DNA from 4 places in the Cutibacterium sp. LaCa_255 genome. Region 2 is predicted to be linked to each of the others. Evidence: riboswitches for the same ligand, from Rfam matches in the RefSeq annotation. Region 2 holds a riboswitch; each other region holds the start of a gene.
The links. A riboswitch is a leader RNA that binds a small molecule or an ion and turns the genes downstream of it on or off. The one in region 2 is predicted to bind cobalamin.
Positions count from the first base shown of each region.

Region 1: another riboswitch for cobalamin. It lies ahead of ACP8ML_RS09780 (prenyltransferase/squalene oxidase repeat-containing protein); the one in region 2 lies ahead of ACP8ML_RS06260 (FecCD family ABC transporter permease).
Region 3: another riboswitch for cobalamin. It lies ahead of mutA (methylmalonyl-CoA mutase small subunit); the one in region 2 lies ahead of ACP8ML_RS06260 (FecCD family ABC transporter permease).
Region 4: another riboswitch for cobalamin. It lies ahead of ACP8ML_RS02320 (FecCD family ABC transporter permease); the one in region 2 lies ahead of ACP8ML_RS06260 (FecCD family ABC transporter permease).

Region 1 is NZ_CP190956.1:2,147,701-2,153,365, forward strand. It holds gene ACP8ML_RS09775 (leucine-rich repeat domain-containing protein) at 1-1,618, opposite strand, end outside; cobalamin riboswitch at 1,842-2,081, shown strand; gene ACP8ML_RS09780 (prenyltransferase/squalene oxidase repeat-containing protein) at 2,067-3,902, shown strand; gene ACP8ML_RS09785 (hypothetical protein) at 3,948-4,637, shown strand; gene ACP8ML_RS09790 (ABC transporter family substrate-binding protein) at 4,718-5,665, opposite strand, start outside.
Region 2 is NZ_CP190956.1:1,397,045-1,402,709, reverse strand. It holds gene ACP8ML_RS06270 (ABC transporter substrate-binding protein) at 61-1,125, opposite strand; gene ACP8ML_RS06265 (ABC transporter ATP-binding protein) at 1,122-1,955, opposite strand; gene ACP8ML_RS06260 (FecCD family ABC transporter permease) at 1,952-2,971, opposite strand; cobalamin riboswitch at 3,133-3,254, opposite strand; gene ACP8ML_RS06255 (hypothetical protein) at 3,759-5,057, shown strand; gene ACP8ML_RS06250 (hypothetical protein) at 5,115-5,665, shown strand, end outside.
Region 3 is NZ_CP190956.1:748,769-754,433, reverse strand. It holds gene mutA (methylmalonyl-CoA mutase small subunit) at 1-1,870, opposite strand, end outside; cobalamin riboswitch at 1,950-2,201, opposite strand; gene ACP8ML_RS03275 (alpha/beta fold hydrolase) at 2,272-3,279, opposite strand; gene ACP8ML_RS03270 (hypothetical protein) at 3,384-3,764, shown strand; gene ACP8ML_RS03265 (nucleotide sugar dehydrogenase) at 3,761-4,927, shown strand; gene ACP8ML_RS03260 (alpha-amylase family protein) at 4,931-5,665, opposite strand, start outside.
Region 4 is NZ_CP190956.1:524,273-529,937, forward strand. It holds gene ACP8ML_RS02300 (AlbA family DNA-binding domain-containing protein) at 1-7, opposite strand, end outside; gene ACP8ML_RS02305 (hypothetical protein) at 431-601, shown strand; partial or broken gene ACP8ML_RS02310 (AlbA family DNA-binding domain-containing protein) at 626-886, shown strand; gene ACP8ML_RS02315 (ATP-binding protein) at 1,184-2,194, shown strand; cobalamin riboswitch at 2,763-2,942, shown strand; gene ACP8ML_RS02320 (FecCD family ABC transporter permease) at 3,029-4,048, shown strand; gene ACP8ML_RS02325 (ABC transporter ATP-binding protein) at 4,045-4,836, shown strand; gene ACP8ML_RS02330 (ABC transporter substrate-binding protein) at 4,838-5,665, shown strand, end outside.

The DNA.
Region 1 (5,665 bases), 750 kb from region 2:
TGACATTGTTGTTCGCCACCAAACGGGCAAGCTTGGGAAGCGCGCCCAGCCCGTCGAGGCTGGTGATGCCCGGATACTTGTACTTGCCGCGCCTGTTCTGGTTGATCGTCAGGTCCGTGAGACTCGTCAGCGAGGACAGCGGCTTCACCGTGGTGATGGGGTTCTGATCCAGGCTCATCGTCCTGAGATTCCCCAGACCCGCGAGCGGAGCCAAATCCTTGACGTGGTTGTTGGGCAGGTAGAGCGTCTCGAGCTTCGTCAGACCGGCAAGCGGATCGACGCTCTCAATCTCGTTGGTCGTCAGGTACAGCGTCTTGACATTGGTGAGGGCCTCGGCACCCGTGATGTCCTCGATGCCCTTGCCGATGCACTTGACCTCAGTCAGCGCACCAAGATTCTCAGCCGTCAGCGGCTTACCGGCACCTACGGCATCCTGGAGACAGGACTTGAAGTTCGCATCGGGGATATCGACGAGCTTCGGTGGTTCGGGAGCCGCGACGACATGGACAGTGATGGACCCGTTGAAGTACGTCGAGGCGTCACGGAACTGCCACACGTAGTCGCCAGCAGAGGGATAGGTGACGTTCTTGCCCTTGATCTTGACACCCTCAGGCACTTCGCGGTCGGCCACGAAGGTCGTACCGTGATGGTCGACAGCTGTCGGGACGGGGACCTGAACCCCGGCGGTGGCCGAGTCACCGTCAACGGCCTGGAAATTCGAGGTGATGTCGGCGTCACCTAGACCCTTGATGTCTTTGAGCGCGGATAGGTCACGGATGTGGTTCTTGCCGACGTCCAGCCGGGACAGCTTCGTCAAGGACCTAAGAGGCGCGACGTCGGTGATCTCATTGCTGTTGACATCCAGGCTGAAAATGCCAGTCGAGGAGGCCAACGGCTTGAGATTACTAATCTTGTTACCCGACAGAAAGGCTTTTCCCAGACCGGTCAGCCGATCAAGGCCGGTGAGGTCCTTGATTCCCATATTCCGGCAACTCAGGCTCGTCACGCCAGCAAGTTGATCCTTGGAAGGGGTAGTGGTGTCCAACTTGTCAGTGATGCACTTCTGCAGGGCCTTGTCAGGAATCTCGAAGGACGCTACCGGAGTCGTCGGGGCTGGATCAACCTTCGGCTTCCAGGTCGGAGGAACCTCCCACGGGCCATCAATGAGCATGTAATGCCAGGCCTCGATCGAGCCAGGCTTCGGGTGGTAGTTGCTGGCACCTAGCTGCGAGTACTCCCATTTTGTCTCGGCATTCCTACCAGCCGGCTGACCATGAAAATAACCCCAATAGGCGTAAAATTTATCGGGGTTCTCCGGATATCCATTGATTGAATCAATGAACATTCCCAGGTCGCCACCGAAATCGGTGCTGCCGATGTCGAAACCGGCTGACTTCAACGCCTCCACCCCAGTGGAGAACTTCGACGCGCAGCCGGTGTCGACATGCCCGTCATCACGCTCGGCATACACGAACACGTGCTTCTGATCGATACACTTCTGCGCCTCATCGTCGTACGACGTCGCCGGTGCTGCCGACGCCGGAACGAATGACACGATGGCCATCGGTATGGCCATGGCCACAGACAACACCACGGCCAACCCCTTGAACCGTCTCACAGGTCCTGCCTTTCACTGCGTGGACGCTTCGTCGTCATCCAAAGACAGGACCGACCATTCCGCTGTCCACGACGGAATTGAGTACGAGACATCTCAACGACGGTGATCCGACTTTGCCGACATCTCTGTCGAACTACACGGTTGCGGGACAGTCCTGGATTCACACCAGGTTCCCCATCGATGAAACCACCAGGATCCTAACATAAGGTGTTCTCGTCGCCGAACCCGAATGTGGACATGTGGTGGCGCCAAGCCTAAACTGACACCGCGACCGCAGGGGAATCCGGTGCGAATCCGGAACTGACCCGCAACCGTGAGGGGCTCATCCCGAGTCGGAGTACCTGGGTTGTCGAAGGAATATTACACACCGTCGAGGACTGCGGTGAGTTCGACTCAGGGGCCCTTCCCGTCCGGAGCGCAACGCAGCCTCAGGAAGAAGGCCCGCCACATGACCAGGCTCAATCAATGGGTCGCCGGCCTCGCCGCCGGTGCGCTCGTCGCATCGCCGTTCGCGGCACCAGCGTTCGCTGACCCGCAGCCCGCGCCATCCCATGCAGCCATCACCGCCACCATTGATGACGGCTCTGCTCCCTACTGCTTCGATCCGCCGGCCAACCCGGTCAAGGGTGCCATGTGGGCCGGATCGGTCAACGACACCGCCGCCACCAGCACCTACGTCGCCAAAGCCGCCGACTGGCTCGCCCAGAAGTGGCAGGAAGACCCGACAAACTACAGACAGGCCGGCGGCATCGCCGACGGCATCATCGCCCTGGTCGGCTCAGACGCCCACCCCGACACCGTCACAGAAATGACCACAGCCCTCAAGGAAGCCGGCCCGAAGTACGTCGACAAGAACCCGGCTGGCCTGGCCAAGGTGATCATGACCGCCGAAATTCTCGGCGAGGATCCCACCTACTTCCTCGGCAAAGACACCGGAAACCTGTGGATCAAGCTCGCCAGCTACATCAACGACGACACCCCAGGCATGCAAAACCGCGTCACCATGTACTGGGGCCCGCACCTCATCACCATCGCACTGACCCGCGCCAACCGCCCGGTACCAACGAAGATCCTCGACAAACTGCTGTCCACCCAAGGCACCCAAGGTGACGATGCCGGCGCTTTCGGATACACCAAACGAAACCACGACGGCACGAAAACCTTCGTCGGCGACCCCGACTACACCGGCATCGCCCTGTCCGACCTCACCCTCCTCCAACGCAACCCCCACCTCATCCCAGACGGCTACCACACCAAAATCGACACTGCCGCCAACAACGCCACCACATGGGCCATCAACACCAAAACCCACGACGACGGCGACTACTGGGAAACCTACTCCGCCGCCAACTCCACCGGCATGCTCGCCAGCGCACTCGCAGAACGCGGCGAAGACATGACAACCGTCAAACAATGGCTCATCCGCCAACAAAACCTCACGAAAGTCGGCGCATGGCAAGCCCAACGCAACGACCACGAACCCAACATCATGGCCACCGACCAAGCAATCATGGCCATCACCGGCCACGGCTACGCCTCAACATGGTCCGGCAAAACCCCCAAAAACACCCCCTCCTGCAAAACCACCCCAACCACCAAGCCCACTGTCACCCCTACCGGCAAGCCCGGTGACATGGGCGGCGCCCAGAAGTGCATCGCCGTGGGCCATGTGTGGGTCTACGTTGAGCAGCACGACGGCACCTCCGAGGGTGCTTGCGCCTCGAAGTTCGGCAATGGTCTGGAGGCGCTTGAGTCCGCCGGATTCATCGTCAAGGCCGAGGGCAGCATGGTCACCATGATCAACGGCTACCCGACGAAAACCGACACCCACGAGGCGTACTGGTCCTACTGGCACGCCACCCCGGCTGGCGCTGACAAGTCGGCGACATGGGAGCACTCGAGGACCGGCGCCGCGAGCGCCCAGCCCAAGGCCGGATCCATTGAAGGCTGGTACTTCAAGTCCTCCGCCGCTGACTGGAATGCTGGACCGAGCTGGGATGCCCGTCTAACACCATACGACCCCTCGGCTACCCCGACTCCGAATCCGAGCGTGACCCCGACCCAGACGCCGAAGCCATCCGTCTCCCCGACAGTGGCCCCGACCGTCACTCCCACCGGCACACCGACGATGACCCCGACCGGATCGGCCACTCCGACGCCATCCGCCACCGAAACGGCCACCGCAACTGGATCGGCCACGGCACCCGCCCCAGTGACACCAGCCCCGGTCGGCCCGTCGAACCGTCCCTCGGACCGTCCAGCGCTGCCGCGTACCGGCGTCTGAGACAGCTGCTGGGTCGAATACTCTCCTCTGAGGCATGATCGTCAGGTGAGTATTCCCCGCATCGAGAGTCGGCGAGCACTCCGACCCATGGTTGGAGTGCTCGCCGCTGTGTTGTTCGCCACCCTGACCATCTTCTTCTCGGTCGCCGCGCAGGCCACACCTTCACCGAGCGCCGAAACTGGACAGGCGAAAGCCATTGACGACTGCCTCAACGCCAACAACGTCTGGGTCTTCGTCATCACAGATGACCAGAAAGTGCTGTCCAACCAGTGCGTCAACTCGCCATCCACCGGCGCCGACGCCCTCAAGAAGGCCGGAATTACCGTCGGCAAGAACAAATCCAGTCTCATCTGCACGATGAACAACCATCCCGAAACCTGCCCCAAGACTTTTAACGGTCAGTACTGGGCGTATTACCACGCCTCCGGCGCCGGGGCTGCGTGGGATTACTCCGAGAAGGGTGCTGACCAGTACAAGCCGGCCCCCGGATCGATCGAAGGCTGGTGCTACAACAAGCCAAAGACCAAGTCCTGCACTCCCCCCAAGTTGGCCGCCGGGAGCGCCGGTGGCGCCTCTTTCCAGCTGACCGGCGACAACACCAAGAAGACCCAGAACGCCGACACGTCGTCAGACAATGGCTCCAAGTCCGGGCCTGTTGCCACGATCGTCGTCATTGCCGTCGTGGTCATCGCCCTCATCGTCGCACTCGTCGTGCGTCGCCGTCGTCAGTCCTGACACATACCGCAACAAACCGCGGTGACAGCGGAGCCGGGGAATCATCCCCGGCCCCGCTTCTCATACCTGAGAACTCATCGTCACTTCTGGAAACCGATGTTCTCTGCGTGCACGGTCTGGAAGGTCGCAGCACCGTAGTTCGCCAGGTTCTTCGGAACCGCGGTGAAGGAGATGCGACGGTACAGCGGAAGGGTCATGACGTTGTCCCAGATGATCCTGTCGGCCTGGTTGGTCAGCTCACGACGCTTCGAGACATCCGACTCGGCGTCAATGCTGGGAATGCGCTTCTCGATCTCAGGATCGATCAGCTGGGAGAAGTTGGACTGCGACGGCTTCTTGGAGCCCTCAGCGGAGGCACCGTAGATCTGACGGATGTTGGCCATCGGATACGGGGTGCCGTTCCAGGCAAAGGCAATGACGTCGAAGGAGTGGCTGCTCAGCGTCTGGGTGAAGGAGTCACTCGGGGTGTTGACGAGGTTGACCTTGACGCCGATCTTCGCCATGTCCTGCTTGAACAGCGCACCCTCATTCTCAGAGGTCGGCACACCGGTCAGCTGGGCATAGTTGATCATCAGGGTCTTGCCGTCCTTGACGCGGTAATCACCCTGCTTCTTCCAACCGGCATCCTCGAGCTGCTTCTCGGCAGCCTTCGGGTCGTACTTGTAGTCCCCGGAATTGTCCTTGTAACCAGCCTGACCGGGCATGAAGAAGTGGTTGCCGAGCATCACCGAGTCGGCCTGAACCGGCAATCCCGCAAGATCGGACTTGGCGATGGCCGGACGGTTGATGCCCTTGACGATGGCCTGACGAACCTTCTTGTCCGAAAGGCTCGCCGACTTGGCGTTGAAAGTGAAGTGACGCCACTGCAACGACCCGGCCTGACGCATCTCGGCGTCGGGACGCTTCTTCGCCGTCTGGTAGCCGTCCTTCGTGACAATGCCCGACGCAGCGTCGATCTCCTTGTTGGCGAAAGCCTTGGTCTGAGTGGCGTTGTTCATCGCCTTGAAGGTGACGGTGTCAAGCTTCGA
Region 2 (5,665 bases):
TGTGGATCCGCACTGGTCTGCTCGACGACCGTGTGAAGGTGGGCGATCGTCGAGCGAAGCTCAGCCACGAGCGGTCACGTCGTGCCGCGGCTTGATCCCTGACGCAGGGACCATGCGGTACTTCTCCAAGGACTGTCGTAGTGTCTCGGCGGCATCGACGTTGAGTGGGCTGCTGGTCCACGCCGGGTACGCGATGTTGACGAACCGGCGGTTCTTCACGGCAGGAAGGTTCTTCGTGGCCGGATTGGCCTCGAGCAGGGCGACCTTCTGGGCCTTCGTCTGGCCGGGGTAGTCGTTGAAGACGATGACGTCGGGTCGGGTCTGCGCGATCTTCTCCCACGAGATCGTCGTCCACGTGTTGGCCACGTCCGTGGTGGCGCTCACGGCACCCGCCGCCTTGATGATGACTTCGGGGCCGCCGTAGCGCCCACTGGTGAACACGCTGCCGGTGTCGCCGCTGTCGACCATGAGCACCGTCGGCTTGGTCGATGCCTGAGGGGCTCGGGCCAGAGCCCGACGTCGCGTGTCGATGTCCTTGACGACCTTCCGGGCCTCCTGGGTGTGCCCTGTGACGGCGCCCAGGTTGCTCAGATCCGACCGCAGGGCCGTCCAGGGGTCCATGACTCCGCGAGCCTTGTCATCGCTCTTCGCACGGCAGCTCTCCGACAACACGTAGGCACTGATGCCCCGTGCGCGCAGCTCCTCGGGAGTGAGATGGGTGCTCTCACCGTATCCATATCCGTACCCGGCGAGCATGACGTCGGGTCGCGCGCCCAGAACCTGTTCGAGCGTCGGGTAGGAGCCGTCACTGTCGGGCAGGGCCGACACCGCCCGGTGGCCGTAAACCTTCGCCAGGGCGTCAGTCTGGCCCTTGATCCCCGTTGCCGCGACGATCTGGTCGCCGGCGCCGATGGACAACATCATCGCGACCATGTTGCTGTCGTTGACGAACACTCGTCGCGCATGGGAGGGGAAGGCTCGGCGAGCACCACAATTGGTGATGGTGACCGTCGAGGGGCCAAAGGCGCTCGAGGTCGAGGAACTCGTGTGGGTCACGTGGGCGCAGCTCGTGAGGGCGATGGTGAGGGCGGCCGCGCCGGCGACGATGAGTGGTGATCGGGTCATGAGGTGCCTTCCGGTCGGGATGTGTCAGTGGGATGGGTGTGACACAACGGGCCGGGGCTCGCCGGGTCACAGAGAAGATGGGATAGGCCCGTGATGGGGTCGACGTGGCGTGTGAGCCTCATGCCGAACGCCCTGCTCACCTCGCCACGGGTGAACACGTCATGTGGTGGACCCTGGGTGAGCACGTGTCCCCCTGCGAGGACGGCGACGTGATCGGCGTACCGCTCGGTCAACGTGAGGTCATGGATCGCCACGACGACGGTCTGGTCGAGGTCACGGATGAGTGCGAGCAGGTGGTGCTGCTGGGCCAGGTCCAGGTGGTTGGTCGGTTCGTCCAGCATGAGTATGGGAGTGCGCTGGGCCAGCCCACGGGCCAGCATGACTCGACGGCGTTCCCCACCGGACAGTCGTGAGCAGGGTCGATCGGCGTAGTCGGACATGTCGACCCGGTCTAGTGATTCCATGACGATGCGATGCTCGTCCTCACCGCCGTGGTCCCACGGCCGTCCATAAGGGGTGCGACCCAGGGCGACGAGTTCACGCACGAGCAGGTCACCAGGTGGTGAGTCCTCCTGGGCGACGAAGGACACCTGGCGTGCGCGTTGTCTGGCCGAGAGACGTCGGAGGGGGACGTCGTCGAGGAACACGTCTCCGGCGGCCGGCCGGCTGATTCCGGCGATGGCACGCAGCAGGGTCGACTTGCCCGAACCGTTGAGCCCGATGATGGCCGTGACGGTACCGGGTTCGAAGTCCAGATCGACGTCTCGGACGATGGTTCGCCCCTCGACCTGCGCCGCGAGACGTCGTGTGGTCAGTCGGGTTCCCATCATGCCCCCGCGTACTGGTAGTGGCGCCGTCCCAGCAGTAGTAGGAGTACTGGGGCTCCTAGCAGACCTGTGACGATGCTCAACGAAGTCTCCTGAGGTCGGCTCGCCACCCGGGAGAGGACGTCGACCCACACGAGGAAGAGCGCACCGAACAAAGCGCTGACCGGCAGGACGACGCGATGGCGCGGTCCCACGAGGAGCCTAGTGAGGTGGGGAATGACGAGGCCCACGAATCCGATGCCGCCGGAGACCGCGACGATCGCGCTCACGAGGATGGCCTGGACGATGAAGAGGGCGACTCTCAGGCCGGTGACCGGGACCCCGAGCGAGGAGGCGAGTTCCGGGCCTGCTGCCAGCGCGTCGAGCCACCTCGATCCAATCATGAGCAACAGCAGGGTGACGAGGACCACCACCGCCGTCGGCACGAGGGTCTGCCAGGAGGCACCCGCCACGCTGCCCAACAGCCAGAAGAGGACGGACTGGGCCGATTTCGGGTCGTTGCTGTGGAAGACCAGGAAGCTCGACATCGCGCTGAAGGCCGAGGACATGACGACACCGGTGAGGACGAGCCGCAAGGGGCTCAGACCTCCCTGGGCCATGGCGATGCCGAACACGGCCGCGGTCGCGACGAGGGCACCGAGAAGGGCACCCAGGTACAGCGAGTACACGCCGAAGGCCGCCAGCGTTCCCGTGGTGATGGCGGCTGTCGCCCCGACGCTGGCCCCTGCCGAGACCCCGAGCATGTAGGGATCGGCCAACGGGTTGCGTACCAAGGTCTGCATGACGGCACCACCGACGGACAGTCCGGCCCCGGCAACGACGGCCAGCACCGTTCGTGGAAGTCGCAACCCCCACACGATCTGGTCCGCGGTGGCCTCGACGCTGCCTCCGCGCACGTGTACATCCAGGACATGCCACGCCTGTTCGACGGGCAGCCGGATCGTGCCGAAGGCCAGCGAGAGCACGACCCTCAGAGCAAGAGCAACCGCCAGGACCAGCAGTACGGGCCCGGCGGGCAACCGGCGATCCTCGTGGGCCCGCGATGACGTCGATCCGTCCGACGATTGCCGTTGCCCGCGCGAAGCGCAGGGATGGGTGTCTCGATGGCGGACGTGTGGCAAAGGAACTCCTGGCGGTTGACGCCCATCTCGCGAGGCGTACGGCGGCTGCATTCGCCGGGAGGTTTTCGGACTCGGGGTCGCGCGGCTCGTCCCCCTTCCCAGGTGTCTCCACCCAGTGGGCTCGCGGCGAGCCATCACCCACACCGCTGCGCGTCAGTCCTGGATTCGCACCAGGTTCCCTGGCCGGCGAAACGCACCGTACCACGCAGGTGGTGAATCGTCCCACTCATCCATGACCCCGCCCCGAGAATCCAAATTTCCATCCCGAGCGACATGTCCAAGAAGTGGCGGATGTCTCACTCGTACACTGTCCACATGCGAGGTCATGCAGTGATGGCGGACCCGGAAGGCGACGTGCGGATTCGGTATATATTTACGAGATGATATAAAGGCTGTCGACGGGTCCAGTGGTCTTGTTATTGCTTGGGCGTCATTGCACCGGTTCGGTGTCCGATCACATGCTCGTCATCACGGGTTCATGTCCTGTTCGCAACCGCGTCATTACTCGATATTCCAGATCGCCGCCCTTTGTGAATTGAACCTCCGCGTCGCTAGCATCGGATCGCAGATCCTCCCGGGATGGTTGCCCATACTCCTTGACAGGGGCGTGCATCGACTTCCACAGGGGCTCTGTGAAGCACGTCAATTCCTATGGATGCGAATCCGTGAGGAGTATGAAAAAGCCATGTCCTTGAAGAGACGTCCAGGGCGCAGAGTTCTCGCGGCGGCTGCCTCGGCAGTCCTCGCAGTGTCTGCCATGATGCAGGTGCCGGCGGCTCACGCCGTCATTCCACCCAAGCCGCAGGGCTATCCGATCGCGCACCTCTATGAGTCGTGCACGGATGCCTCCGCCCACGCCCAGGGATACCCCGAGTGGCATTACGGTGAGACGGGACGACGCTACCTCAGCGACGGCACGATCCAGTTCACCAACCGCACCGATCAGGTCGTGCCGTACACCGGCACGATCGAAACTGAGAGCAACCACGACATTTCGGCGACCTCGGCGGCGAAGCTCCCCTCTGGATGGAACACCACCGCCAAGTCTGACATCGGCCTCAAGATGTCCAATGGCTGGGTCGAGGGTGAGACCGTCGGTCCCGTCAAGCTCAAGCCAGGTGAGTCGATCCGCGTCGAATACGGCGTCCTCGAGAAGGACTTCGTCTCGATGTTCGTCACTTGCCGCGACGGCGTCCTGCAGAACTCCAACGGCGCTAACGTCATTCGTGGCACCGGTCCGGCCGGGCGATACGCCTTCGTCTACCTCATCCACGCCGACGGCTCCATCTCGGATCTGGCGATGCAGATCCCGTCGCGCCACGCGGGTGCCAACAGCAAGCCGATGGGATCGGACGCGTACACCGCCATGTCGGGCCCCAGCCTGGAGTCCGTGGCGAAGCCGACCGACCACGTCGTCGAGCCCGCCGTCGCTCCGCAGAAGGATCCGTCCTGGCCGGCGAAGGGTCAGACCTGCCGTGCCCGCGACATCGCGTGGTACCCCTACGACATCTCGTCGATCCAGCCCACCTACCGCAAGCCCGGCTATTCGACGGACTTCCTCAACTGGTCGAAGGCCCCCTACGACTACCACCCGGTGACCGACTTCGTCGTGGGCGCCCAGTACAACGGGTACGCCAACTGGATGGGTCGCTACGGCCGCCCGCCGGCAGGATGGCTTGGCTCGGTTGACAGCACCTACCGTGCCTATATGCCCGTCGGAACCGCCCTCGGTGCGGTACATCTGCAGCCCGGTGAGCGCGTGCGCGTCACCTATGGCACGACGATGACCCGCGTGAACTATCGCGAGATCCACTGCGGCAGGGACGGAAAGTACAGCTTGGTGTCGAACTACGGCACCGCCTCGGCGCCGAGCGGTTTCTGGGCCGAGGCCACCGTCACCTCCCGGGACGGCAGCGTTCGCAAGATCGACGTCACTCCCGACAAGTACCGCCAGCTCCCCCTGCCGACTCAGTCAGACCGCTGACCTAGCCGTCCCCGACACCACGACCACCGTCAATCCCGACCACGAAGGAGAACACTCATGATCACCCGACTTCTTGCCGTTCCCGCAGCCCTCGCCGCCTCGGCCGCTTTCACGGTCGTTCCGGCCCAGGCTGCTACCCCGGCCCAGGCCGCCAACCCCACGACGATCGGCGCCTCCTGCGCCAACATCGGTGAGACCGGCCAGACCATCACCCGGACCCGTAGCTACTTCGACGGCTCGGCCGGCACGTGGACCATCTCGAACTACAACGACGAGCCGCTGCCCATCACCCGGACCATCACCGAGACCAAGACGAAAACCTGGAACGTCTCGGCCGGGGTCGACTTCCCGATCCTCGACCTCATCCACGTCACCTTCTCGACGAGCTACACCGACAGCCAGTCCTACGAGGTCGGCGACACCGTCGGCCCGTACAACCTGGCGCCGGGCAAGACCGCGGTCCTGCGTGCCGGATGGGTCGTCTCGGACTTCCGTGGCCAGCACACCGTCTGCGGCTCCGATCACACCTGGAAGGCCAACGGTGGCGAGTTCACCGCGAGCCTTCCGAAGGAGCGTCACATCGCCATCAGCACCCGCGACAACGACCC
Region 3 (5,665 bases), 650 kb from region 2:
CGTCAACGACGTCCATTCCGAGGTAGATGCGCCCGTCGACGACCTTCTCGGCCTCGGCAGCGTCATCACCAAATTCCTTGAAGGCACCCGACAGGTAGACCAGCTTGGCGCCAGCCTCCTTGAGGGCCTTGGCGACCTCGAGGCCCTGGGCCGCGTAGGTCTTGGCGTTCGAACACAGGTCAGCGACCTCGGCACCGGACTCCTTGAAGGCCTTGACGACCTCTTCAGTGGTGCCTCCCTCGCACTCCGGGGTCTCCATGCCGGCGATGTGCCACACCGGGGCGGAGAATCCCTCGCGAGGACCGAAGTCACGACGGGTTCCCAGGCAAGCCAGGAAAACCTTCGGACGCTCGGAGCAGGTGGCGGAACGATCAACGAGGGCCTCGAAGATCTCGGCGTCGCGGCGCCACTCCAGCCCGTTGCGCTCGGCAGTTTCGGGGTACGGCTTGGTCTCGACCGTCTTGGCGTCGAGCAGCGGGAACTCGCTGACGGCCGTGATCGGCTGCTTGCGGGTCGCCAGACGCTTGGCGCGCTCGGCATTCAGCTTGTCGAGCTCGGTGCGGACGTGGTCGCCGGTCACGGCGGCGGCCATGCCACCGGCAGCCTCGACAGCCTGGAACTCGACCCAAGCGGCTTCTTCCAGCTTCTTAGTCAGAGCCTCAACGTAGAAGGAGCCACCAGCCGGGTCATTGGCGCGACCGATGTTGGACTCCTCGGCGAGGATGATGCCAGTGTTGCGGGCGATACGACGCGAGAAGTCGCTCTTCGGCAGGCCGATGGCGGCATCGAAGGGCAGGGTCGTGACGGCCTCGGCACCACCGACAGCAGCACCGAAGGTCGAGATGGTGCCTCGCAAGATGTTGACGTAGGGATCGTCACGGGTCAGCTCACGCCAGCTGGTGACGGCCTCCTGACGGGCACCACGCTTGGCGGCCGGCACCTCGAAGACCTCACCGACACGGTTCCACAGGGTGCGCAGGGCGCGCAGACGGCAGATGGTCAGGAACTGGTCGTGGGTGGCGGACACCCGGAAGTTGATGGCGTCGAACGCCTGCTCGGCGGTCAGTCCCTGCTCCATGAGAGCGCGGACATACTCGACGCCGGTGGCGATGGCCCAGGCGAGCTCATGCACGTCGCCGGCACCAGCATTGTGGTAGATCGTGGCGTCAACGACGAAGGCGCGGGAGTTCTTGTACTTCTCGATCTTCCTGACCCACTCGCCCATGCCGGACAGATCCGGGGTGCCACCGTTGAGGGCGGCGAAACCGATCGGGTCCAGACCGAGGTTGAACGACAGTTTGTCGGGCTCGATCTTGGAATCGGCGTAGACCTTGAGGAGGGCCTCGGCGGCAGCCTCCTGGTCGTCGCGGCTGGAGACCTCGACCTTGGCCAGGTCCAGCAGCACGTCCTTGAGATCGCCGGCGATGTCCTCGGGGTTGATGGCGTCGGCACCGACGCGCAGCCACAGGGACGTCACGCCACGCTCGAGGTCAGCGATGACGGCCTTCTTGGTGAACTCGACGTCGGGATCCTCGTGAAGGGCTCGGACGTCCCACGCGTCCATGCTGCCGTCACGGACCGTCGTGCCACGGGTAAAGGGCGGCACGCCCGGGGCGCCGAGCTTCTCGGAGGCATCCTGACGCCGGTACATCGGCTCGATCTGGATGCCGTCGACCGTGGTCGGCTCGAGGCGCTTCATTCCCTGCTCGATGTTGAGTTCCTTGCCCTCGGGGCGACCCCGGTTCAAGACTTTGAGGACCGCGTCCTCCCACTGTTCGTGGGTGACCTTCGGGAAGTCCCCGGCCAGGCTCAACTCCTCGGGCATCCTGTCCTCGACGGGCTTGGATGCGAGGTTGTCAGGATCAGTCATTCGTCAGACTCCTGCTCCGCTGTGGATGGTTGGACGACCTCGGCCGGCCCTCGAGACCTCGGACGCTGTGGCACACGCGGGTGCACCACACGCTCTGGCAGGTATTCGGACTCATGGGCACCTCGTCTGCCGACGAGTCCTACGTCACCGCTTCCCAGACCGAAGCCCAGTGCTTGATCGACGTCCACCCGGTCCGAGAACCAGATGGGCGACGATGGTGATGTCGTTCCCACTCACCGCTGCGGGGCAGTTCCGGAGTTTCACCGGATTCCCTCTTACCGCCTTGAAACCCCGGACGGGATTCCTCGGCACCAGCACCTACGATACTAGGCTGCGCACAATCGGCATAGCGCACTGGGGGTGCATGTGCACGATTGTGCGAAACGAACGTGAGCGGCCTTTCACCGTGCTTTCCGAACCTGCAAGGTCCCGGGTCGGGCGGCGACGGCATCAATCCAGTCGCGCAGGTGGGCGTGGACATGTCGACGGTTCACCTCATTGAGGATCTCGTGGCGCGCCCCGGGGTAGAGAACGAGGTCCACCTCACGCGAGCCCGAGTCGCGCAACTGACGCGCGACCTGGCGCACTCCCCTGCCGGAGTCCCCCACCGGGTCCTTGGCGCCCGACATCAGCAGAATGGGAAGTGCCGGTGGAGTCGCTCGGAAGATCTCGGTGGAGTTGGCGAGTTCGATAAGCCGGACGAGTTCGCGGTAGAAGGCTGCGGTGCAGACGAAACCGCACAGCGGGTCGTCGTTGTAGGCGTCCACGACGCGAGCGTCTCGGGACAACCAGTCGTAGTCGGTGCGAGCCGGCAGGAAGGCCCGGTTGAAGGACCCGAAGGACAGGGTGTTGAGCAGTGGGCTGCGGGAGTCTTCCCCCACCATGAGCACCTGGGCCTGGGCCAGCCCGGTAGCGACAGTGCTCAACGGCCCCAGGGAGGAGCCAGTGCCGATGATGACCAGGCCGGTCATCTCGCGTCCCCGACGAACGGCCAGGACACGAGCAAGGAACGACCCCATCGAGTGTCCGACGAGGAACCACGGCTTCCCCTCCAACCTAGCCATGAAGTGGTCAGCGACGGCGGACAGATCGTCGAGCATCTGGTGGTAGCCACGATCAGACGTGGTTCCGAGTTCTCCTGTGGCGGCAGCACGCGGCCCGTGTCCACGGTGGTCGTTCGCCACGACGAGCCAGCCGTCGGCCGCAAGCACCTGGGCGACCTCGTCATAGCGAGCCGCGTACTCGGCCATACCGTGGCAGAACTGCACCAAGCCCTTGATGGGGCGCCCCGACACAGCCTCAGGACGCCAGACAAGGACGTCGACGTCGGCTCCGTCATCAACGGTGATGGTGATGGTGTCCATAGTTCCTCCCAGACAGCTCACCCCGGACAAAACCGTCTCAACCATACCGACGTCCTCATTGCGCTTATCACACAGCCTGGCCGCAAGAGAACTTAGTGGTGGATGCCCCGCCAGTGCTGCCCGTCACTGACTCCGTGATTCTCTCCCGGTTGGCAGACACCGTCATCGTTGTGGCCCAGGTCGGACACACGACCGTCGACCAGGTTGAAAGCACAGTTTCCTCCATCGAGAACGCAGGAGGCATGGTCTCGGGCATCGTCCTGAACCGTGCCGACTCCTCGAAACTGTCGCATCTGAGATACGGCGAATCGGCGTACGGCTACGGATACACGAAATACGACAGCGACTACTCGTCATCACCCGCCACGGCTTCACAGGGGCACCCCAGAAACAGGAGACGTCAGGGAGTAAGAGCATTCCCCGACGGGCAACCTCCAGACACCACAACGCACACGTCTAAGATGATGGTGGTCCATGTGCAACGGCCAGCATTCATACCGTCGCACACAGCTATCTGGGAGTGCCCGTGAAAATCGCTGTCGCAGGACTGGGCTATGTCGGCATGGCCAATGCAGTGTTGCTCGCCCAGCACAACCGTGTCGTTGCTGTCGACATCGACGCTGAACGCGTCTCGATGGTCAACAACGGACAGACGACGATCGTCGATCCTCTGATCGCGGAGTACCTGGCTCACCACGACTTGGACCTGCGTGCCACCACTGATCCGCAGGACGCGTACCGGGGGGCGGACTTCGTCATTATCGCCACCCCGACGAACTATGACCCTGACCAGAATTATTTCGACACCTCGAGCGTCGACGGAGTCCTCGACCTGGTACAGGAGCTCGCCCCCGAGGCGACCATCGTCATCAAGTCGACAATTCCGGTGGGATTCGTCGAGGGGGTTCGCAAGGAGCGCCCCGGACTCGACGTCATCTTCTCCCCTGAGTTCCTCCGCGAGGGCAAGGCCCTCTACGACAACGTCCATCCGTCACGGATCGTCGTCGGATCGGACTCGGCTAAGGCCCACCTCTTCGCCGACCTCATGACTGCCGGGGCCGTCGACACCGACATCCCCGTACTCTTCGTCGGGGCCACCGAGGCAGAGGCCATCAAGCTGTTCGCCAACACCTACCTGGCGATGCGGGTCTCCTTCTTCAACGAGCTCGACACCTACGCTTCCCAGCGTGGGCTGTCCACCCGTCAGGTCATTGACGGGGTGTGCCTGGATCCGCGCATCGGCAACCACTACAACAACCCGTCCTTCGGTTACGGCGGTTACTGTCTGCCCAAGGACACCCGTCAGCTACTGGCCAACTACCAGGATGTCCCCCAGACCCTCATTCAAGCCATCGTCGACTCCAACACGGTGCGCAAGGACTTCATCGCCTCCGACATCATCGCCAGGAATCCGAAGCGGGTGGGTATCTTCCGACTGGTCATGAAGGCCGGCTCGGACAACTTCCGCTCCTCCTCGATCCAAGGGGTCATGAAGCGCATCAAGGCCAAGGGCATCGAGGTCGTCGTCTATGAGCCGACCTTCGAGGGGGATGAGTTCTTCCGCTCGAAGGTCACCAGAGACCTTGACTCCTTCAAGGCCGACTGCGACGTCATCATCGCCAATCGGATGTCCCCCGAGCTGGCTGACGTCGCCGAGAAGGTCTACACCCGAGACCTCTTCGGCGGCGACTGAGTCTCAGGTCCGGCTGGACCAGATGACCTGACCCGCCTCGCGGATGAGGGCCGAGCATCCGTCGCGCACATCGAGCTCGACGATGAGGGGCTCCACCCCAGGGACACCACTGCGGTAGACATAGCGCTCGTTGGTCAGGTCGAGGGACTCGGTACGGGCGTCGACGAGCCAGGGATGACGTCGCCGCAGACCGAGCAGATCCTGGTGAGCACGCAGAGTCTCGGCGCCAAGGTTGGACAGCTCCGTCGGGCTGGCCGGGAACACCGGACGGATGTCGTCGTCACCCCCGAACCTCTCCTCCTTGATGCCGCGGTATGCCAGCTCATCCCCGTAGTAGATGAGCGGGACGCCGCCAATGGTGGCCAGCACCGCGGTCGCGGCCATCGCACCATCCTGCCCCACCTTCGAGGCGATGCGGGTGACGTCGTGGTTGCCGACGAAGGTCATCGGGGTGAAGGCATCGAAAAACTCGTTGTGACGTCCCAGGGCATGATCGAGCTCGAAGAAATTACGGGATTCGATGGACGACCAGATTGCCTTCCACAGCTCGTACTGGGTTACCGAGTCCATACCGGAGGCCTTGACGATTCCCGCATAATCGCCATGGATGACCTCGCCGAAGACCCACACGTCGGGGTGCTCCGCACGCACCGACGGCAGGACCGCAGCCCAGAACTCCGGATTGACGGAGTAGGCGGCGTCGAGTCGCCAACCGTCAACACCGCGGTCAGACCAGTG
Region 4 (5,665 bases), 870 kb from region 2:
CCGCCATCTTTGGCACGTTGCCCGATGTTCGTTACTTGCACTGTTGTTTGCAGTGTAAGTGAGAGTGTGCGCGGGCCCGGGTGAGGTGGTGGTCCGGTCTGCCGAGCGGGTCGTGGTCCAGCGACCCCGTGGCAGATGTGCCAGGGATCGTGGGGTTCGCCACCTGGCGTGGCACGAGGTGCCTTGCCGAACCGAAATACCGCACTGAATCATCCGCCGCCCCGCTGTGTTGGCTCATGTTGTCTCAACATGCCAGCCAGTTGTCTCCCCAATCGTGAGGGGACGTCAGATCCATCGAAAATGTGTGCGCACTCCTCGTCGCTGAGCTTGATCATAACTTTTCAGTCATAAAGTTATACTCAATGTCTGGACTGGATGCCTGGTTAAAAGTTTCTGGGCACAAACTTGTAGCTGGAAGTGGACTGCTCACATGGGAACAACTTTCGGGCCAGACCCGATTGCAGTTGAGATCGACGCTGCGCTGGAGCACTTGGACGCAGGGCACCGGGTCCCGGAATGCAAGTATCTTGACTTCAAGGAGGATTCCAGTCGACGAGGCAAGCACGGTGAGTTGCTACTGGGTCGACGTGAGGATGAATGAGCCGCTGAGCAGCTTGCCGGTGAAGCCGCGTGCATGGCCAACACCCCTGGGGGTGGTGCTCTGATCGTCGGAGTCAATGACAAGGATGATGGACCATTGCTCATCGGTACATCCTTGGATACCGAGTGGTTGCGGAGGAAGATCTATGAGCACACCTCTCGCGCGTTGACTGTTGACGTCCGAGAAGTCCACGTTCACGATGCCAGGTTGTTGATCGTCAGATCACCCACCGCGCTGGAACCGATCAAGGTCAAGGGAAAGATCCGCTGGCGGATTGGTGATCATTGCGAGGAGATCGACGCAACGTCATGGCACCACCGCCATCAGTACTCTATCCGCTACGACTGGTCGGCGCAGTTCTCAAACGTGAGCCTGGAGGAAGTGCGACCTGCTGCCCTTGACGCAGCACGCGCCTTCCTCCAAGCCAGCACCGACGAGGCGGCGGTGGAATTGGCCAACTGTACGAGTCGTGAGTTGCTGTCCCGGTTGAACGCCATTGATGGTGAGGGCAAGCTCACCAATGCTGCTGCTCTGGTCTTTGTGGGGCGTCCCGAGCCATGCCTTGACTACATACGTCGTGACATGCCCGGTCAGGACAGCGGTGACCGAGTACGTATTGGTGGGGTATCACTGCTTGAGCAGCTCCAACGGGTGTTCGCCGTCGCGCGGGCGTACAACCCTTTATCGCATGTGTCTTCGGGACTTGTCGAGGGGCAGGTCCGCCAGCTGCCGGAACGTGCCATTCGTGAGGCCATCGTCAATGGGTTGGCTCATCGTGAATGGGGGCTGCCCGATGCAACGCTCATCGAGCACAATGGAGCCGTCTTGCGAGTTACCAGCCCCGGAGGATTCTTCGGAGGTGTGACGGCTGAGAACATCATCACCCACCCATCGACGTCCAGAAACGTTGCTCTCACTGAGCTCTTGGCATCACTTCGAATTGCAGAACGTGAAGGTATCGGAGTTGACCGTATGGTTGGTGATTTGCTTCGCCGGGGGCTTCGCATGCCGACCATTCGGGAAATTGACGGTCCCTATGTGGTGACGACGCTTTCCGGTGTCGATCCTGACGTGGCATGGACATCGTGGCTCACTGGTATGGATGTTCCCGAGCTCATGCAAAATCTCCGCACTTTGATGGTTATGCGTTTCCTCACTGATCATCTCTGGATCGACGAGGACATTCTTGCTCCCTACCTGCAAGTCCCCGTCGAGGAAGTTCACGAAACTCTTGAGCTTCTACGGCAGACGGAGTGTGATGGCGAACCCTTGCTGAAGCCCATCCGCGGCGTTCCCGACGAAGCCCTCCCCGCGTTTACCCTCTCCAAGAGAGCAAACAAGCAGCTGGACATGGAATATGCGAATCGCGGTTTGAAGCGTTCAGTGCCTAGTAGAGCAGTGACGGCTCGTCAATATGCCCGGCATCGAGGGCGTATCAGTACGACAGAATTGGGCGTCATCCTGGATGTGTGGGCTTCCAACGTCGGACAGGTCCTCAAGGATCTCATGGCTGACGGAGTACTGCAGCCTTCGTCAGAGGCAATGGCAGGTCGCGGATTTCACTACCTGTGGAAAGGTGACGAGGCATCCTGACTTTTTCAGTCCTTATGATCCATCTCGCCAAGTTCCTGGTCAGGCAGAGCGTGTTCCGATACACCGGAAAGCTAAGTGCACTTCCCCTTTCGGGGCGGTGGAGCACAACTTTTTGACCGAAAGATTGTACTTGCACCCTCGGATTGGGTGTCTGGGTGCAGTCTTCGAGGCTGCTCCCTGTGGTTCTGGCTGCTGAACCAGTCGAGAAAATTGTGCTTACCCTCGCGCTTGTGCTGTTGAGCAGAATTTTTCAGCCACAAAGTTGTACTCCAGGCATGAAGCGGCGGCGGGAGCACAACTTTTCGCAGTGTGGGGAGCTCTGCGCGGTATGGAGATCCTGTCGGTGGCGGTGTTGTGGTCCGTTCGTCTCTGTGGCAGATGTGTCAGGAGTCGTGGTGTCTGTCGCCTGGTGTGGCACGAGGTACCTTGCCGAACTGAATTACCACGCGGGTGCGAAGTACCCCGTCGATTGCGCTCGGTGGGTTCCGAGGCGTGTGCCGCACGCGATCCGGCATGTCTGTGACAAGGGGCTGGCGGACGGCACGTCGCGAAGTGCGTGTCACAGGTGCTAGCCTGCCTCGCATACATGGTGCGGCCCCGATGAGGCCGCAGTGAATCCGGTGAGAATCCGGGACTGTTGCGCAGCGGTGACGGTGACGACGTCGGCAAGACCACTGGGAGTGATCCTGGGAAGGGCCGACCGAGAGTGATCCGAAGTCCGAAGACCCCATGTATGACTTGTGTCGTTCGGGCCTCGCATCAAGGTCCTCGCACTCAGAAGGAACAGCTATGCCTTCCTCGAGACGGTCGGCCGAGCGTGACCGCCGGTTGCCGGTGGCACCCCTGGTGATCATCCTCGTCGTGCTCATCGCCGTCAGTGCCGTCATTTCGCTGACCATCGGTTCGGAAGCACTGCCACTGCGCGGCGTTCTCGACACGGTCGGAGCCCGAGTCACCGGCGAACCGGGCCCCGACCCGACGGTCGATGTCATCGTCTGGGACCTGCGTGCCCCCAGGGCACTGCTGGCGATCATCGTCGGAGCCGGACTCGCCCTGGCCGGAAGCGGTATGCAGACCCTGGTGCGCAACCCGCTGGCCGACCCCTACCTGCTGGGTGTCTCGGCCGGTGCGAGTGTGGGGGCCACCGCGGTCATCGCCCTGGGGATGTTTGTCTCCTGGGGCCCTCACCGGCTCACCCTCGGAGCCTTGGTGGGGGCATTGGGCGCCGCCGGTCTGGTGTACCTCATCTCCATGGCCCAGGGTGGCATGACGCCGCTGCGGCTGGTGCTCTCGGGCGTCGTGCTCTCTGCGGCATTCTCGGCACTGGCGAGTTTCCTCGTCTTCCGCAGCTCGGACCCGCGCGCGGCGCAGTCGGTGCTGTACTGGATGCTGGGATCGGTGTCCGGTGCCACTTGGGACAGTTTGTGGGTGGCAGCCATCGTCACCGCTCTGTCCGTGGTGCTCATGATCGCCTTCTCGGGTTGGCTCGATGCCCTGGCGGCTGGCACCGACGTCGCTCGATCCCTCGGCATCCCCGACACCAGGGTGCGCAAGGCGCTGTTCGTCGGCAACTCGGTACTCGTCGGGGTGCTCGTGGCGGTTTCGGGCGGCATCGGATTCGTCGGACTCGTCATTCCGCACATGTCACGGCTGCTCGTGGGAGCCAGTCACCGGTCGATGCTGCCTGTCGCCGCCGCCATCGGCAGTCTCTTCCTGCTGTGGGTGGACGTCGGCGCCCGCGTCATCGCGGCACCACAGGAGGTGCCTCTCGGCGTCGTCACCGGGTTCATCGGCGCTCCCATCTTCCTGTACCTCATGGGGCGCAGTCAGTACCGATTCTCGAGTGAGTCATGACACGTCTCGAAGTTCGCAACGTCCAGTGCCGCATCAACGACCGCGTCATCGTCGACGACGTCAGCTTCATCGCCGAGCCGGGGAAGCTCACCGCCATCGTCGGCGTCAACGGAGTCGGCAAGTCGACTCTGCTGCGATCCATCGCCGGGGTGCGTCAGTTCAATTCCGGCGACGTCCTGCTCGACGGCACCTCCGTCACCAACTACACCCCCATGCAACGTGCCCGACTCATGGCTTTCGTCGGGCAGGAGGAGTCGCCATCGCCAGACCTCCTGCTGGGTGAGATGGTTGCGCTGGGACGCACTCCGCATCGCAAGCCGTGGCAGGTGGGGCAGCGTTCCGAGCGAAGGATCATCCGGGATTCCCTGGCCCTGGTCGGACTTGACCACCTCATCGATCGTCGCTGCGACCACCTGTCCGGCGGTGAACGGCGTCGCGCCGTCATCGCCCGTGGCCTGGCCCAGGGTGCAGACCTCATCATGCTCGACGAGCCGACCAATCACCTCGACGTGCGCCACCAACTCATGCTGCTGGACACGCTGCGCGCCAGCGGTCGGACGGTGGTCGCCACCATCCACGATCTGGGCATGGCCGCAGCCCACTTCGACCACGTCGTCGTCCTGGCGGATGGCGGAGTGCTCTCTGCAGGTCCGGCCCGTGAGGCGCTCAGCCCATCGAACGTCGCGACGGCATTCCACGTCGTCGCACACCATGTCACCACCCCCGATGGCAGCCAGGAGCTCGTGTGCACTGCGCCGCTGCCTGAACTCATCAGAGAGGAAAACTGAAATGTCCACCAAATTCCTACCCGTCGTCATGGCCGCCTGTCTGGCCGTGGGACTCACCGCCTGCGGCAGTGGGTCCACTCCCAAGAGCGGCGACTCCGCCAAGGACTCCGGCGAAGTCACCGTGACCAACTGCGGTAAGAAGGTCACCTACCCCAGGAATGCCGAACGCCTCTACGTCAATGACGGCAGCATCATCGCCATGACGCTGAGCGCCGGGGCACGCAAACAGATCGCCGCAGTGAGCTCGATGGGCCGGGACAAGGAGATCCTCACTGCCAAGTACGGGGCCGACACCATCAACAGTCTGCACGAGGGCGTCAAGGGTTACATGACGCTCGAGTCGATCATCGCCAACAAGCCCGACGTCGTCGTCGCCGGCTGGGACTACGGATTCTCCGAGGCGAACAATCTCACCCCCGACAATCTGCACGGCAAGGGCATCAACAGCTATCTGCTCACCGAGTCCTGTCGACAGAAGGACGGCCAGAGCGCCCGCGGCGTCATGGATCCTTGGAATGCGGTGCGTACCGACATCACCAATCTCGCCATCCTCACTGGGCACGAGGACACCGGCAAGAAGGCCGTGAAGGACATGGATGATCGTCTTGGTGCCCTTCAGAAGGCTCCGAAGGCCAAGAAGACCCCGACGGTGCTGCTCTTCGACTCCGCCAAGGACACCGTCTTCACCAGCGGAAGGAAGGGCGGCCCACAAGCCATCATCAACGCGGCGGGTGCGCAGAACGGCGCCCATGACGTCAATGACACCTGGGTGCGCATCGGCTGGGAGAAGGTGGCGAAGATGAACCCGGACGCCATCGCCTTCGTCGAC